DNA from 3 places in the Microbacterium sp. M4A5_1d genome. Region 2 is predicted to be linked to each of the others. Evidence: predicted binding sites of a transcription regulator. Region 2 holds the regulator's gene; each other region holds the start of a gene.
The links. Region 2 encodes HrcA, which represses chaperone genes, less so after heat shock. Its sites were predicted from a motif close to TTNGCACTCGNNNNNNNCGAGTGCNAA; they were not measured.
Positions count from the first base shown of each region.

Region 1 (4,297 bases), 930 kb from region 2:
CGATGCCCCGTCGGCGACGGGCGAGCGGATGCGCTTTGCGGCTGCGTGCGGCCTCGCGGACGTCGGTCGACACGGCGTCGAGGATCTCCTCGAGATAGCGCTGACCGGCCTCGTCGGCCGGTTCGCCGTCGGCGATCGAGGTCGCGAGCATCTCGAGCCGGTCCGATACGGCGTCGCGCAGCTGCGACAGGCGTGTGGAGGCGCGGCGGAGGTAGAGGGGCGGAATGATGGCGAGATTGACGGCGACGCCGATGACGACGCCGAACGCCATCGTGACGAGGTACGACACCGAGAAGCCGCCCGCGTCGTTCGCCCCGAGCAGCAGTACGAACAGGGCGGCGATGGCGATCCAGTCTCGGCCGGTGCCGAGCGCCCGGATGCCGCCGACGGCGACGCCGACGCCGACGACGATCGCCACACCCACGATGCGGGGGCTGGGGCCCGACACGAACCACAGGCCCACCAGGCCGATCGCGATGCCGATCGCCAGGCCGCCGACCGCCTGCAGGCCGGCCTTGGCCGAGTCGGCGATCGTCGGATACATGCTCACGAGCACGCCGAGCGGAGCGTAGTAGGAGTACTCGTCGTGCGCGAAAGGTACGTACGGCGCGAGATACCAGGCGATCGCAGCGGCGAGGGCCGCCTTGCCGGCGAGCAGCAGACGAGAGAGCGCGAAGGCCTCTCCGCCCGCGGTCCGCGCGGCGGCTTTCAGCGAGACAAGGCGGGGATGGGGTACGGCGGTCATCAATCGCGACGATAGGCGTACAGCGCGCCCGACAGCAGCCCCTTGACGCCGCCGGGCCCGTACGGCAGATGCTGGCGTAGCCTGGGCGAGTGAGCGCTTACGTCTCGGCGTTCGAGCTGTTCTCCATCGGTGTAGGACCCTCGAGCTCCCACACGGTCGGCCCGTTGCGTGCTGCCCGTGCTTTCGTCGTCAGGCTGGAGGCCGCGGGGCGGCTTCCCGAGGTCGCACGGGTCGGCTGCGTGCTGTACGGGTCGCTCGGAGCGACCGGGATCGGGCACGGCACGCCCGACGCCGTGGTCGCAGGGCTACAGGGTCATGCGCCCGAGACCGTCGATCCCGACGTGGTTCGCGGCGCGTGGACCGAATGGGTCGACGGGTCGCCCCTGGTGCTCGCGGGGTGGCACGCGGTGCCGTTCTCGCGGAGCGACGTGACCTTCGAACCGCGGACGCGGCTTCCGGAGCATCCCAACGCGATGACCCTGAGCGCGTGGGACGCCGCGGGCGATCTCGTCGCGTCGGAAACGTATCTCTCGGTCGGGGGCGGCTTCATCCGACGCGCAGGCGAAGCCGCCGAGGCGGGCGGACGGCGCGGAGGTTCGGGCGCTGTCGCCTGGCCGTACCGCTTCAGCACCGCGGCGGAGCTGCTCGAGCTGTGCGAGCGCGAGCAGATGAGCATCGCCGGCCTCGCGCGCCGCAACGAGGAGGCACTCCGGCCGGAGGCCGAGGTCGCTGCCGGCCTCGACGCGATCTGGGATGCCATGGCGGGGTGCGTCGAGGCGGGGCTTCGAGCCGACGGCACCTTGCCGGGGATGCTGCGCGTGCGGCGCCGGGCGGGGGCGATGCGGGCGCAGCTCGAACAGGCGGAGGCGGCGGGTGGGCGTGAGCTGCCGGGGGAGTGGCTCGGTGCTTTCGCGCTCGCCGTCAACGAGGAGAACGCGTCGGGTGGACGCGTGGTCACCGCGCCCACCAACGGTGCCGCAGGAATCCTTCCGGCGGTGGCTATGTACTGGTGGCGGTTCGCGGCGGAGTCGCGGCTCGCGTCGGAGGATCTGGATCGGCGCCGCGGCATCAGGCGGTTCCTGTTGACCGCGACGGCGCTGGGGTCGCTGTTCAAGGCGAACGCGTCCATCTCGGGTGCGGAGGGCGGCTGCCAGGCCGAGGTCGGATCTGCGTGCGCAATGGCTGCGGGAGGCCTGACGGCGGTCATGGGCGGCAACAGCGCGCAGATCGAGAATGCGGCGGAGATCGCGATGGAGCACCACCTCGGGCTCACGTGCGACCCGGTCGGTGGCCTCGTGCAGATCCCGTGCATCGAGCGCAACGCGATCGCGGCGTCGACGGCGGTCACCGCGGCGCGACTCGCGTTGCGGGGTGACGGGCAGCATTACGTGTCGCTGGATGCCGTCGTCGAGACGATGCGCCAGACCGGGATAGACATGTCGCACAAGTACAAGGAGACGAGCGAGGGCGGTCTCGCGGTGAACGTCGTCGAGTGCTGAGAGGCCCTTGCGCGCCCCATCTTCGGGGCGCTGTTCGCCGTGCGCGAACCCTTGGCACTCGATGGGGGAGAGTGCTAATCTGGGTGCAGTTGAGCCCATATGGCTCAACTTTCAGATCTCAACACGAAGCATCAGAGAAGGGAAAGATCGATGGCTACTTATGACCCGTTCCGCGACCTCGACCGCATCGCCTCGAGCCTCTTCGACACGCGCCGTGGCCCCCGTCGCATGCCGATGGACCTCTACCGTGACGGCGACCACTACGTGATGACCGCCGACCTGCCGGGCATCGACCCGGGCTCGGTCGACATCGACGTCGACGGCCAGCTGCTGACCATCCGCGCCGAGCGCACGCTCGCGAGCGGTGACGGAGTGAAGTGGATCACGCGCGAGCGTGAAGCCGCGAGCTTCCTGCGTCAGCTGAACCTCGGCCAGGGCGTCGACACGGAAGGCATCGCCGCGACCTACAACAACGGCGTCCTGACTGTGACCATCCCGGTCAGCGAGAAGGCCAAGCCGCGCAAGGTCGAGGTCACGACCGACGCAGCCGCGCCGGTGGTGCCGATCGAGAACTGATCGCGCAGATCCGCGTTCGCACGACGGGCGGCCGCAGCTCTTTCGGGGGCGGCGGCCGCCCTTTCGCGTATATCCCCCAGCGCCCGCGACCGATTCGAAGGCGCGCGATGCGCGCGCCCGACTGCGTGGCTGCAGCACTCAGAAGGGTGGCGGTTCGTCCGGCGGTGGTCCGCCGCGTGTCGCATCCGGTGGCGGATCCGTGGTGGCGATGGTGAAGCAGACGGCCGGTATGGGTACGTCTTCGCGGTAGACCCGGCCGAGGGGTGAGGTCCATTCCAGGACCCCGCCGCCGATCTGCCTGACCTCCCACTTCGTGAATTGCTTCATCGAGTGGTGTCGTTGGCAGAGGTGGGCGAGGTTGAAGATGTGGGTGTGCCCGCCGAGGGCGTGATCGATCGTGTGGTCGATCTCGCAGCGGAGCGCGGCTCGTCGGCATCCGGGGAACCGGCAGTGCTGGTCGCGCGCCATCAGGAGTTTCTTCATCGAAGCGGTGGGCCGGTAGGTGTCGATCTCGACCGGGGTGCGGGTGACGGGGGCGATGAAGAGCCGGTCCCACTCGCTGACCTGCCCGGCGAGCTCGCGTGCCGTGTCGGCATCGATCAGCGCAGCGCCCACGGCTTCGGCGGGGTTCTCGTCACGCCCCATCAACGTCTCCGCCGTGACGGCGACTTGCACGCGTGCCCGAATCGCGCCGAGCCCACCAGCCCGGTCGGCCCCGTAGGTCGGGTCGACCACGGGCGCCCCACCGAGGACGAGGTCACCGAGGATGTCGGCGCGCAGCTGATCCATCGTCCTGGTGTCGGCGGGCTTACCCGACCCAGCGGCATCCGCCCCGGCACCTTCCGCCCCGTCGCCCTCCGCCCGGGCGTCCTTCACGGACTGCCCCATCTGCGTCAGCCGGTCGAGCATCCCGGCGGCGATGACCGTCGGGAGGTTCGCGACGAGATTCGACATCCCATCCGACCCGTGGAACACCCGTACGCACCGCTCCGCCGCCGCGGTCTTGTGCCGGTCGGTGAACGTCTGCGGGTGAAGCCGGGCTGCCAACGCATCCAGCGCACCCCGCACCCGCGACGGCACGTCCCGCTCGCACACCGCGATCGCGGCTTCCGCGAACGAATCCCGCACCTCATTCGGAAGCCCCGCACCGACCCGCACGACCACATTCACGTGGCCACGTTCGATCTGCCGCTGCACCCACGCCTCGAACACCGCGGGATAGTCGTCGATGACGGTCATCGCATGGTCGATCTCACCCTGCAGCCGCCGATCCGTCAACCGCGCCATCCCGGCCGCTTCGGCCGCGACTGAACGCAACTCCATGTCCGACGCCATACCCCGCACCCCGTCGCGGCGCGCGTCGTGCAGGGCGGCGTGACCCAGGTCGGCCAGCGCCCGGGTGCGAGCGATGTCAGCGGCGTGAGAGAGGTCAAGGGCCTCCGCGTACCTCGCAAAAGCGAGCGCTTGCGACGGCGTG
Region 1 is NZ_JBKFAD010000001.1:1,241,166-1,245,462, reverse strand. Features, by position in the region: gene ACLBWJ_RS06025 (FUSC family protein) at 1-745, opposite strand, end outside; gene ACLBWJ_RS06020 (L-serine ammonia-lyase) at 835-2,244, shown strand; gene ACLBWJ_RS06015 (Hsp20/alpha crystallin family protein) at 2,395-2,820, shown strand; gene ACLBWJ_RS06010 (HNH endonuclease) at 2,959-4,297, opposite strand, start outside.
Region 1: the regulator HrcA is predicted to act here: its motif matches at 2,296-2,322, upstream of ACLBWJ_RS06015 (Hsp20/alpha crystallin family protein).

Region 2 (4,297 bases):
ACCGTCGACTACGCGGCGGTCGGCGCGACACGCGCGCACGACCTCATGGCGTATCCGCCCGAACACAGCATCCCCGCGGAGGACGCATGGCGGATCGGCAGCGGGCAGGCTCGCTTCGACACCGCCGCCGACCTCCTCATGTCGTGGGCAGCGCTCCGTGGGGCGGGTTTGCGCGTCGCGGATGTTCGGCCCGCATCGGGACCGATGTACACCGGCGTCGCGTTCGACGACCAGGGAAACGCCGTCGCGCCCAGCAGCATGGAACACGAGCAGCGCTTCGCGGCGGACGGCACCCCCTACGTCGGAGCCGGCACCACGCTTCAGGTGCACGGGCGTGTGTCGGGGCTGAATGCGGATGCGGAGCTCCGCGTGATCTTCGTCGACGAGGAGCCCCGCCGGGTCGCGTTCGCTCTCGGGACCGTCGGCGGTTCCGTCGTGAGCGGCGAGGAGTCCTTCCTCCTCGAATGGCGCGATAACGATGAGGTCTGGTTCGTCGTGCGGGCGTTCGATCGGCCGACGGCATTGGCTTACCGCATGCTCAAGAGTCTCGTCCGCCGCCGCCGCCGGATGCTGTTCCAGGGCTACCTCCGCGCGATCTCGCCGCTGTACGCGACGCCTGAGGCCTGATGGGCGCGGCACTGCCGATCGGTGATCCGGTGCCGGTCGGCGGGACGCTGCCGGACGACCTCGTCATCGACCCCGACGTCCCGTTCGGGGTGTACCTGCACGTTCCGTTCTGCCGGGTGCGGTGCGGCTACTGCGACTTCAACACCTACACCGCCACAGAGCTGCGTGGCGCGCGGCAAGATGCCTACGCCGACGAGGTGCTGCGCGAGATCGCCCTCTCGGCCGATGTGATGGACGAGCGCGGCCCCCGGCGTCCGGCGCAGACGGTGTTCTTCGGCGGCGGCACTCCCACGTTGCTTCCGGCCGGGGACCTCGCTCGGATGCTGAGCGGAGTGCGGGACACGTTCGGCATCGCCGCCGGCGCGGAGGTCACCGTCGAGGCGAACCCCGACACGATGAACCCTCGGGTCGCCGACGAGCTGGCGGCGGCGGGCGTGACGCGCCTGTCGATCGGCATGCAGTCCGCGGTTCCGCACGTGCTCGCAGCGCTCGACCGAACGCACGATCCCGCCAACGTCGCCACCGCCGTGGCTGCCGCGCGCGGGGCTGGACTCGACGTCTCGGTCGACCTGATCTACGGAGCGCCGGGGGAGAGCCTCGACGACTGGCGGCGCTCGGTCGACACCGCGGTGGCGCTCGAACCCGACCATGTGTCCGCCTATGCGCTGATCATCGAGGAGGGCACCCGTCTCGAGCGTCAGATCCGCCGCGGTGAGGTGGCCGCGCCCGACGACGATCTCCAGGCCGACATGTACGAACTGGCCGATGACCGTCTCGCCGCCGCCGGCTTCTCCTGGTACGAGGTCTCGAACTGGGCCCGGTCGACCGACCAGCGCTCGCGCCACAATCTCGCCTACTGGCGCGGAACCGACTGGTGGGGTTACGGGCCGGGCGCGCACAGTCACATCGCGGGCCTCCGCTGGTGGAACGTGAAACACCCGGCGGCATATGCTCAGCGGCTCTCCGCGGGCGAGTCTCCCGCCGCAGGCCGCGAGCGCCCGGATGCCGAGGCCCGACGGCTCGAGTCCGTCCTGCTGCGATCACGCATCGTGGATGGGCTCGCCGTCGATGAGCTCGCGAACGACTCGCGCCGTGCCGTCGCATCGCTCATCGCCGACGGGCTCATCGAAGGCGCGGACGCCGTCCGCGGTCGGGTCGTCCTGACTCGCCGCGGACGCCTCATGGCCGATGCGGTCGTACGGGCGCTCACCGAGTGATCCCGGGCGGCGACCCGCCTCGCCCACGCGGTAGAATTGGCACTCGCAGACATCGAGTGCCAAACAGGAGGTGACGGACATGGTCTCAGAGCGCGGACTGCAGGTGCTGCGGGCGATCGTGCAGGACTATGTCGACACCCGCGAGCCCGTGGGAAGCAAGTCGATCGTCGAGCGCCACGCCTTCGGCGTCTCGGCTGCCACGATCCGCAACGACATGGCGCTCCTCGAGGACGAGGAGCTCATCGCCGCGCCCCACACGTCATCCGGACGCGTGCCGACCGATAAGGGCTACCGCGTCTTCGTCGACCATCTGGCAGGCCTTCGCCCCCTGAGCGCCGCCCAGCGCTCGGCCATCACGACCTTCCTCGACGGCCCTACCGACCTCGACGACCTGCTCGTGCGGACGGTTCGTGCGCTCACCCAGCTGACGGGCCAGGTCGCAATGGTGCAGTACCCCTCCTTCGCGCGCGCGCAGGTCTCGCACCTCGAATTGGTCGACCTCGGCGGCGGACGACTCGTCGTCATCGTCGTCACCGACACCGGCCGTGTCTCCCAGCGGGTGGGCGTGGTACGCACCCTCCTCGACGAAGCGCAATTCGCCGTAGCCAAGGCGACGCTGCGCGCCGCTGTCACCGGCGTCGCCGTGCGAGACGCCGTCACCGCGGTGTCGGCGCTCGCGGAGAGCGAGTCGGTCGGCGACCCGATCGGCGATGCGGTGCGCGAGATCGCCCGCATCCTGGTCGAAGAGCTCGAGACGTTCCGGCAGGACCGCCTAGTCATGGCCGGCACCGCCACGCTCGCGCGGCGAGAGGCGGATTTCCGCGGCAGTATCTATCCGCTGCTCGAAGCCATCGAGGAGCAGGTGACGCTGCTTCGGCTCATGGGCGAGATGGTCGCCGACGACCGCGGCGTCGCAGCGCGAATCGGCCGCGAGAACGAGGCGTACGGGCTCTCCGAAGCTTCGGTCGTCACGAGCGACTACGACGTCCCGGGCTCGCATGCACGCGTCGGCCTCATGGGACCGACGCGCATGGACTACCCGACGAACCTCGCGACGGTCCGCGCCGTCGCGCACTACCTCAGCCGGCTTCTCGACGAAGACGAGAAGTCCCGCTGACCCACCCCACCCACGCCCGAACGGGCGGAAAGGCGATCCGTGGCTGACCACTACGAGGTCCTGGGCGTTGCGCGCGACGCGTCGCCCGACGAGATCAAGAAGGCGTACCGACGCCTGGCACGAGAACTGCACCCCGACGTCAACCCGGGAGAGGATGCGTCCGAGCGATTCAAGCTCGTCACGCATGCTTACGACGTCCTCAGCGATCCGGAGCAGCGTCAGCGCTACGACATGGGCGGTGACTCCGCCGGCGGCTTCGGCGGCGCCGCGGGCTTCGGCGGATTCAGCGACATCTTCGAGACCTTCTTCGGCGGCGGCGCCGGAGGCGGCGGTCGCGCCGGGCGTCCGCGCTCCCGGCGCGAACGCGGACAGGATGCGCTCGTCCGGGTCACCCTCGAGCTCGGCGACGTCGTCTTCGGCGTGCATCGCGACATCGAGGTCGACACCGCGGTGCTCTGCGACACCTGCCAGGGCTCGTGCTGCCAGCCGGGAACGCAGCCGGTCACCTGCGACGTCTGCCACGGCGCGGGCAACGTGCAGCGCACCGTCCGCAGCCTGCTGGGCAACGTCGTGACGTCGCAGCCCTGCAACGTCTGCCAGGGTTACGGCACGACGATCCCGTACCCGTGCACGACCTGCCAGGGGCAGGGACGCGTTCGGGCTCGCCGCACCGTCTCGCTCGACATCCCCGCAGGTGTCGAGACCGGGTTGCGCCTGCAGCTCCCCGGATCCGGCGAGGTCGGTCCCGCCGGCGGCCCCAACGGCGATCTGTACCTCGAGGTCACGGTCGCTCCGCACGACGTGTTCAGCCGCGAGGGCGACGATCTGCTCGCCACGCTCGAGGTGTCGATGCCCGACGCCGTCCTCGGCACCAGCACCACGATCGAGTCGCTCGACGGTCCGGTCGAGCTCGAGCTGCGCCCCGGCGTCCAGTCCGGCGACGTCCTCACCGTCAAGGGTCGCGGCATCACGCCGCTTCGCGGCTCGACGCGCGGCGACCTGCGTGTCGGCGTTCACGTCGTCACCCCGACGCGTCTGGATGCCAAGGAGCGGGCCCTCATCGAGGAGCTGAAGAAGCGCACGAAGTCGCCCGCACCACAGCTCGCGGAGTTCCACCAGGGCCTTTTCGCCAAGCTCCGCGATCGGTTCCGGAACAGCTGAGCGCATGGCCCTGCACTTCCTCGTCGACCCGCCGCTCATCACTCGGCCGGGCGAGTTCGTCGACCTCACCGGCGCCGAGGCTCATCACGCGGCCGGCGTCCGTCGCGTGCGTGTCGGTGAGACGGTGACGGTGGGCGACGGCGCGGGGGCGTGGCTCGAGGGCACCGTCACCGCA
Region 2 is NZ_JBKFAD010000001.1:314,059-318,355, reverse strand. Features, by position in the region: gene ACLBWJ_RS01435 (DUF1990 family protein) at 1-627, shown strand, start outside; gene hemW (radical SAM family heme chaperone HemW) at 627-1,844, shown strand; gene hrcA (heat-inducible transcriptional repressor HrcA) at 1,924-2,961, shown strand; gene dnaJ (molecular chaperone DnaJ) at 3,001-4,122, shown strand; gene ACLBWJ_RS01415 (16S rRNA (uracil(1498)-N(3))-methyltransferase) at 4,127-4,297, shown strand, end outside.

Region 3 (4,297 bases), on a different contig from region 2:
GGCGATCGTGGCGCTCCTACTGTCGCTGTTCGTCGGGTGGGCGTTCCCGCTGGGTATCGCAGCGGTCGTCATGGCGGTGCTGGCGCTGCGCCGACCGTGGGAGCGTCGCGGGGTCGCGGTGTGGGCGCTCGGCCTCGCCGCGTTGTCGATCCTCTACAGCGCGGGCTGGCTCGTCTGGGCGGCGGCTCAGGCCGGGCTGCTGGACTGAGCCCCGTCGCCGGGGCGGCCCTCACCGTCCTCGACGCGGTCGGCGAGGACGGCCACCCGGCGGTCTCCGACGCGCGTGAGGAGGAGGGTCGCCGACGCGCTCCCCGACAGGCTCAGCTTCTTGCGGAACTGCGCAGGATCGATGTCGACCCCGCGTTTCTTGATCTCCAGGATGCCGATCCCTGCGCGCTTGAGCGCGGCGTCGATCTCGCGGGTCTTCAGCGGCAGGACCTCGCGCACCCGGAACGTCGTCGCGAACGCGCTGGTACGCCCCGTGTCGGAGGTCATGTACGCCGTGCCGCCGGCGAGCATCCCCGCGTCGAGTGAGCGGGCCACGTCGCCGATCAGCCGAGCGCGGATGACGGCGCCGTCTGGCTCGTGCAGGTAGGCGCCCAGATCGCGCGGATCGACGTCCGAAGCATCATCGGCGGCGGTGAGCTCGGCGGCACGATCGCCGCGGATCACGAGGGCGGACCGCCGGACGCCCGGGCGAGCGAGAGCGCCCGACCAGAGGACGAGCTCGATCGTCGAGCCGTCCGCGCTGATCCACTGCGCCTCGCCGTCGGTGGGAAGGTCGTCGCGGTCGAACGCAGGGCCGAGCTTGATGCCCGTCGGCATCCGACCTGCGAGGTCGAAGGCCCACTCGAGCGACGGCGTGTAGTCGGATGCCGCGATGCGCCGCGTCTCGCTGTGGCCCGAGGTGCGGCGAGCGGGGTCGAGCCAGACGGCATCGACGCCGTCGAGATCGGTCTCCTCCGCCCGCCCGTGGCGCACGCGAGCGGCTGCACCGAAGGGGGCGAGGTTGTAGGCGGCCAGGGCGGCCGTGATCTCGTCTGCGTCGACGGCCAGGACCTCGAGTCCGATGCCGGCGAACCCCAGGGCGTCGCCGCCGATGCCGCAGCCGAGGTCGGCGACGCGGGCGATGCCGGCATCGCGGAACCTGCCGGCGTGGCGGGCGGCGACAACGAGACGCGTAGCCTGCTCGAGGCCGGCCCGGGTGAACAGCATCCGATCGGCGAACGGACCGAACTTCGCCCGCGCGCGCTCGCGCAGCCGCGCTTGCCCGACGACGGCCGACACGAGGTCGGGGGAAAGGCCCTCGCGTCGCAGCCGCGACACGGCCGACGCGGCATCCGCCGTAGACGAGATCCGGAGGGCGTCGACCAGACGGAGTCCCTCGGGGGTCAGCAACGCGGAGAGCTCGGCGTGATCCACCACGACAGCCTACGCGGGGCGGTGCGGCCGGTTCAGGGGTGTTGGCACTCGCGTTGCGTGAGTGCCAACGTCCCCCTAGACTCGGAGTTGGCACTCTCAGGGTGAGATTGCCAACAAGTCTTGTCGAAGAAAGAGGTAGACCGTGTCGGTTTCCATCAAGCCGCTCGAGGACCGCATCGTCATCAAGCAGGTCGAGGCCGAGCAGACCACTGCGAGTGGTCTGGTCATCCCCGACACCGCCAAGGAGAAGCCCCAGGAGGGCGAGGTCGTGGCGGTCGGCCCCGGCCGCATCGATGACAACGGCAACCGTGTTCCGCTCGACGTCGCCGTCGGCGACCGCGTGATCTACAGCAAGTACGGCGGAACCGAGGTCAAGTTCGGCGCTGACGAGTTCCTCGTGCTCTCGGCCCGCGACGTCCTCGCCGTCGTCGTCCGCTGACGCAGAGCTCTTCCACGAAGGCCCGGGTGCATCGCATCCGGGCCTTCGTCATGGCAGGCGTGCGGCGGCGGATGGCAGTCCGTCGTGACCTCGCCGTGTCATGACCGTCCTATGCTTGGCTCGTGACACCCCTCGATCCCGCCCGTGAACGCTCGCTTGGCGGGATCTACGCTTTCTCGGCCTACGTGCTCTGGGGCTTCATGCCCCTCTACTTCCTCACGCTCGCCCCGATGGGGCCGTTCGAGGTCGTGTCGTGGCGCATCCTGTTCTCGCTGGTGTTCTGCGCGATCCTCCTCACGGTGCTCCGGGCCTGGGGCAAGCTGATCGCGATCCTGCGCACGCCGCGCCTGGTGCTGTGGACCATCGTGGCTGGGCTGCTCATCTACGTGAACTGGCAGGTCTTCCTCATCAGCACCCTCACGGGGCACGTGATCGAGGGGAGCCTCGGGTACTTCATCAACCCGATCGTCACGGTGCTCCTCGGCGTCCTCGTCCTGAAGGAGCGGCTGCGGGTGGCCCAGTGGGTCGCGATCGGCATCGCCGCCGTCGCGGTCGGCGTCATCGTCATCGGCTACGGGGCCTTCCCGTGGATCGCCCTGACCCTCGCCGCGAGCTTCGGCACCTACGGACTGGTCAAGAAGCAGATCGGGCCCTCGGTCGACGCCGTCAGCGGCCTGACCCTCGAGTCGCTCTGGCTGGCGCCCGTCGCGATCGTGCAGGCGATCATCGTCGCGGTCACCGGCGGGCTCGTGTTCGGCTCGGTCAGCCCCGGCCACACCGCGCTGGTGACCCTCGCCGGGATCGTCACCGCCGTGCCCCTGCTCTTCTTCGCCGCCGGCGCCCGTCGCAGCAGCCTCACGGTGATCGGCCTGCTGCAGTTCGTCGCGCCGATCCTGCAGTTCATCACGGGAGCCTGGATCCTCGGCGAGCCGATGCCTCTCGAGCGCTGGATCGGCTTCGGGCTCGTCTGGCTCGCCCTCGTCGTGCTCAGCGTCGACTCGCTGCGCGCCGCTCGTCGTCCGAGACGCGTCGACGAGGCATCCGACGTCGCCCCCGTCGTCTGACGTGGCACCGGTCCCACCCGCGTCATCGCGCGGGACTCGGCGGGCCGGAAGTAACGATTAGGTCGCGTAACAGACCGTTAACACATCGCAACATCCCTGATGCAGCGGCACCACTAGGTTTGACCCAACCTCGCGGGGCTTCGGTGCCGCGTTCCCACTCATCAAGGAGCACAATGGGCGTTCTCACCCGTTCCCGCACCGCGAAGGTCCTCGGCGGTATCGCCGTGATCGGCGCGAGTGCCCTCGTCCTCGCAGGCTGTGCCGGAGGCAGCGAACCGGCTGCATCGGGTGACGCCGAAGGGAACTCCTCGGCCGATTTCCCCATCGACTGCGAAGCGGCCGAGCCGGCGTCGTACACCCCCGAGTACACCTCGACCTCCACCGGTCCCGGCACCGACCTCACCTACACGATCGGCACGGCTCTGCCCGTGACCGGCAACCTCGCCTTCCTCGGCCCGCCCGAGATCTCGGCGACCGAGTTCGCCGCATCCGAGATCAACGCCGCGGGCAAGGGCATCACGATCGACCTCAAGCAGGGCGACTCGGGTGACACCGACAACAAGGCGTACGAGACGGAGATCCCGCGACTGCTGGGCGAAGGCGCCACGGCGATCATCGGCGCGGCATCCTCGGGCACGTCGCTGCAGTTCATCGACCAGGTCATCGCCGCCAACGCCATCCAGTTCTCGCCGGCGAACACCTCGGCCGCCTTCACCGGCTACGAGGACAAGGGTCTCTACTGGCGCACCGCTCCCTCGGACGTCCTGCAGGGCGAAGTGCTCGGCAACCTGATCGGCGCCGACGGCAACGAGACGCTCGGCATGATCGTCCTCAACGACGCCTACGGCACCGGCCTCGCGTGCTTCACCAAGGCCGCCTTCGAGGCTGCCGGCGGCGAGGTCGTCGCGACCTCGCTCTACAACACCGGTGACACGAACTTCTCGGCCCAGGTCGAGGACGTGCTCGCAGCCGGCCCGGACGCGATCGCCCTGATCACGTTCGAAGAGGTCAAGACGATCATCCCCGAGCTGATCGGTGCCGAGGTGGCCCCCGAGCAGCTGTACCTCGTCGACGGGAACCTGGCGAACTTCGGCGACGACTTCGAAGCCGGCACCATGGCCGGCGCGAAGGGCACCTACCCCGCCGTCGACCCCGCGTCGATCGCAACCTTCCGCGACAACCTGCAGGCGTTCTGGACCGGTGCCGGCAACGCCGAGCTGCAGGACTTCACCTACGGGCCGGAGTCGTATGACGCCGTCGTGCTGCTGGCACTCGCGGCGCTGCAGGCCGGATCGACGGCCGGCCCCGACGTCGCCGCGAACCTGCAGGCGGTCTCGGGCGGCTCGGGCGAAGGCACGAAGTGCACGACCTT
Region 3 is NZ_JBKFAD010000002.1:719,119-723,415, forward strand. Features, by position in the region: gene ACLBWJ_RS11680 (hypothetical protein) at 1-208, shown strand, start outside; gene ACLBWJ_RS11685 (class I SAM-dependent methyltransferase) at 187-1,422, opposite strand; gene groES (co-chaperone GroES) at 1,565-1,861, shown strand; gene rarD (EamA family transporter RarD) at 1,984-2,925, shown strand; gene ACLBWJ_RS11700 (ABC transporter substrate-binding protein) at 3,099-4,297, shown strand, end outside.
Region 3: the regulator HrcA is predicted to act here: its motif matches at 1,464-1,490, upstream of groES (co-chaperone GroES).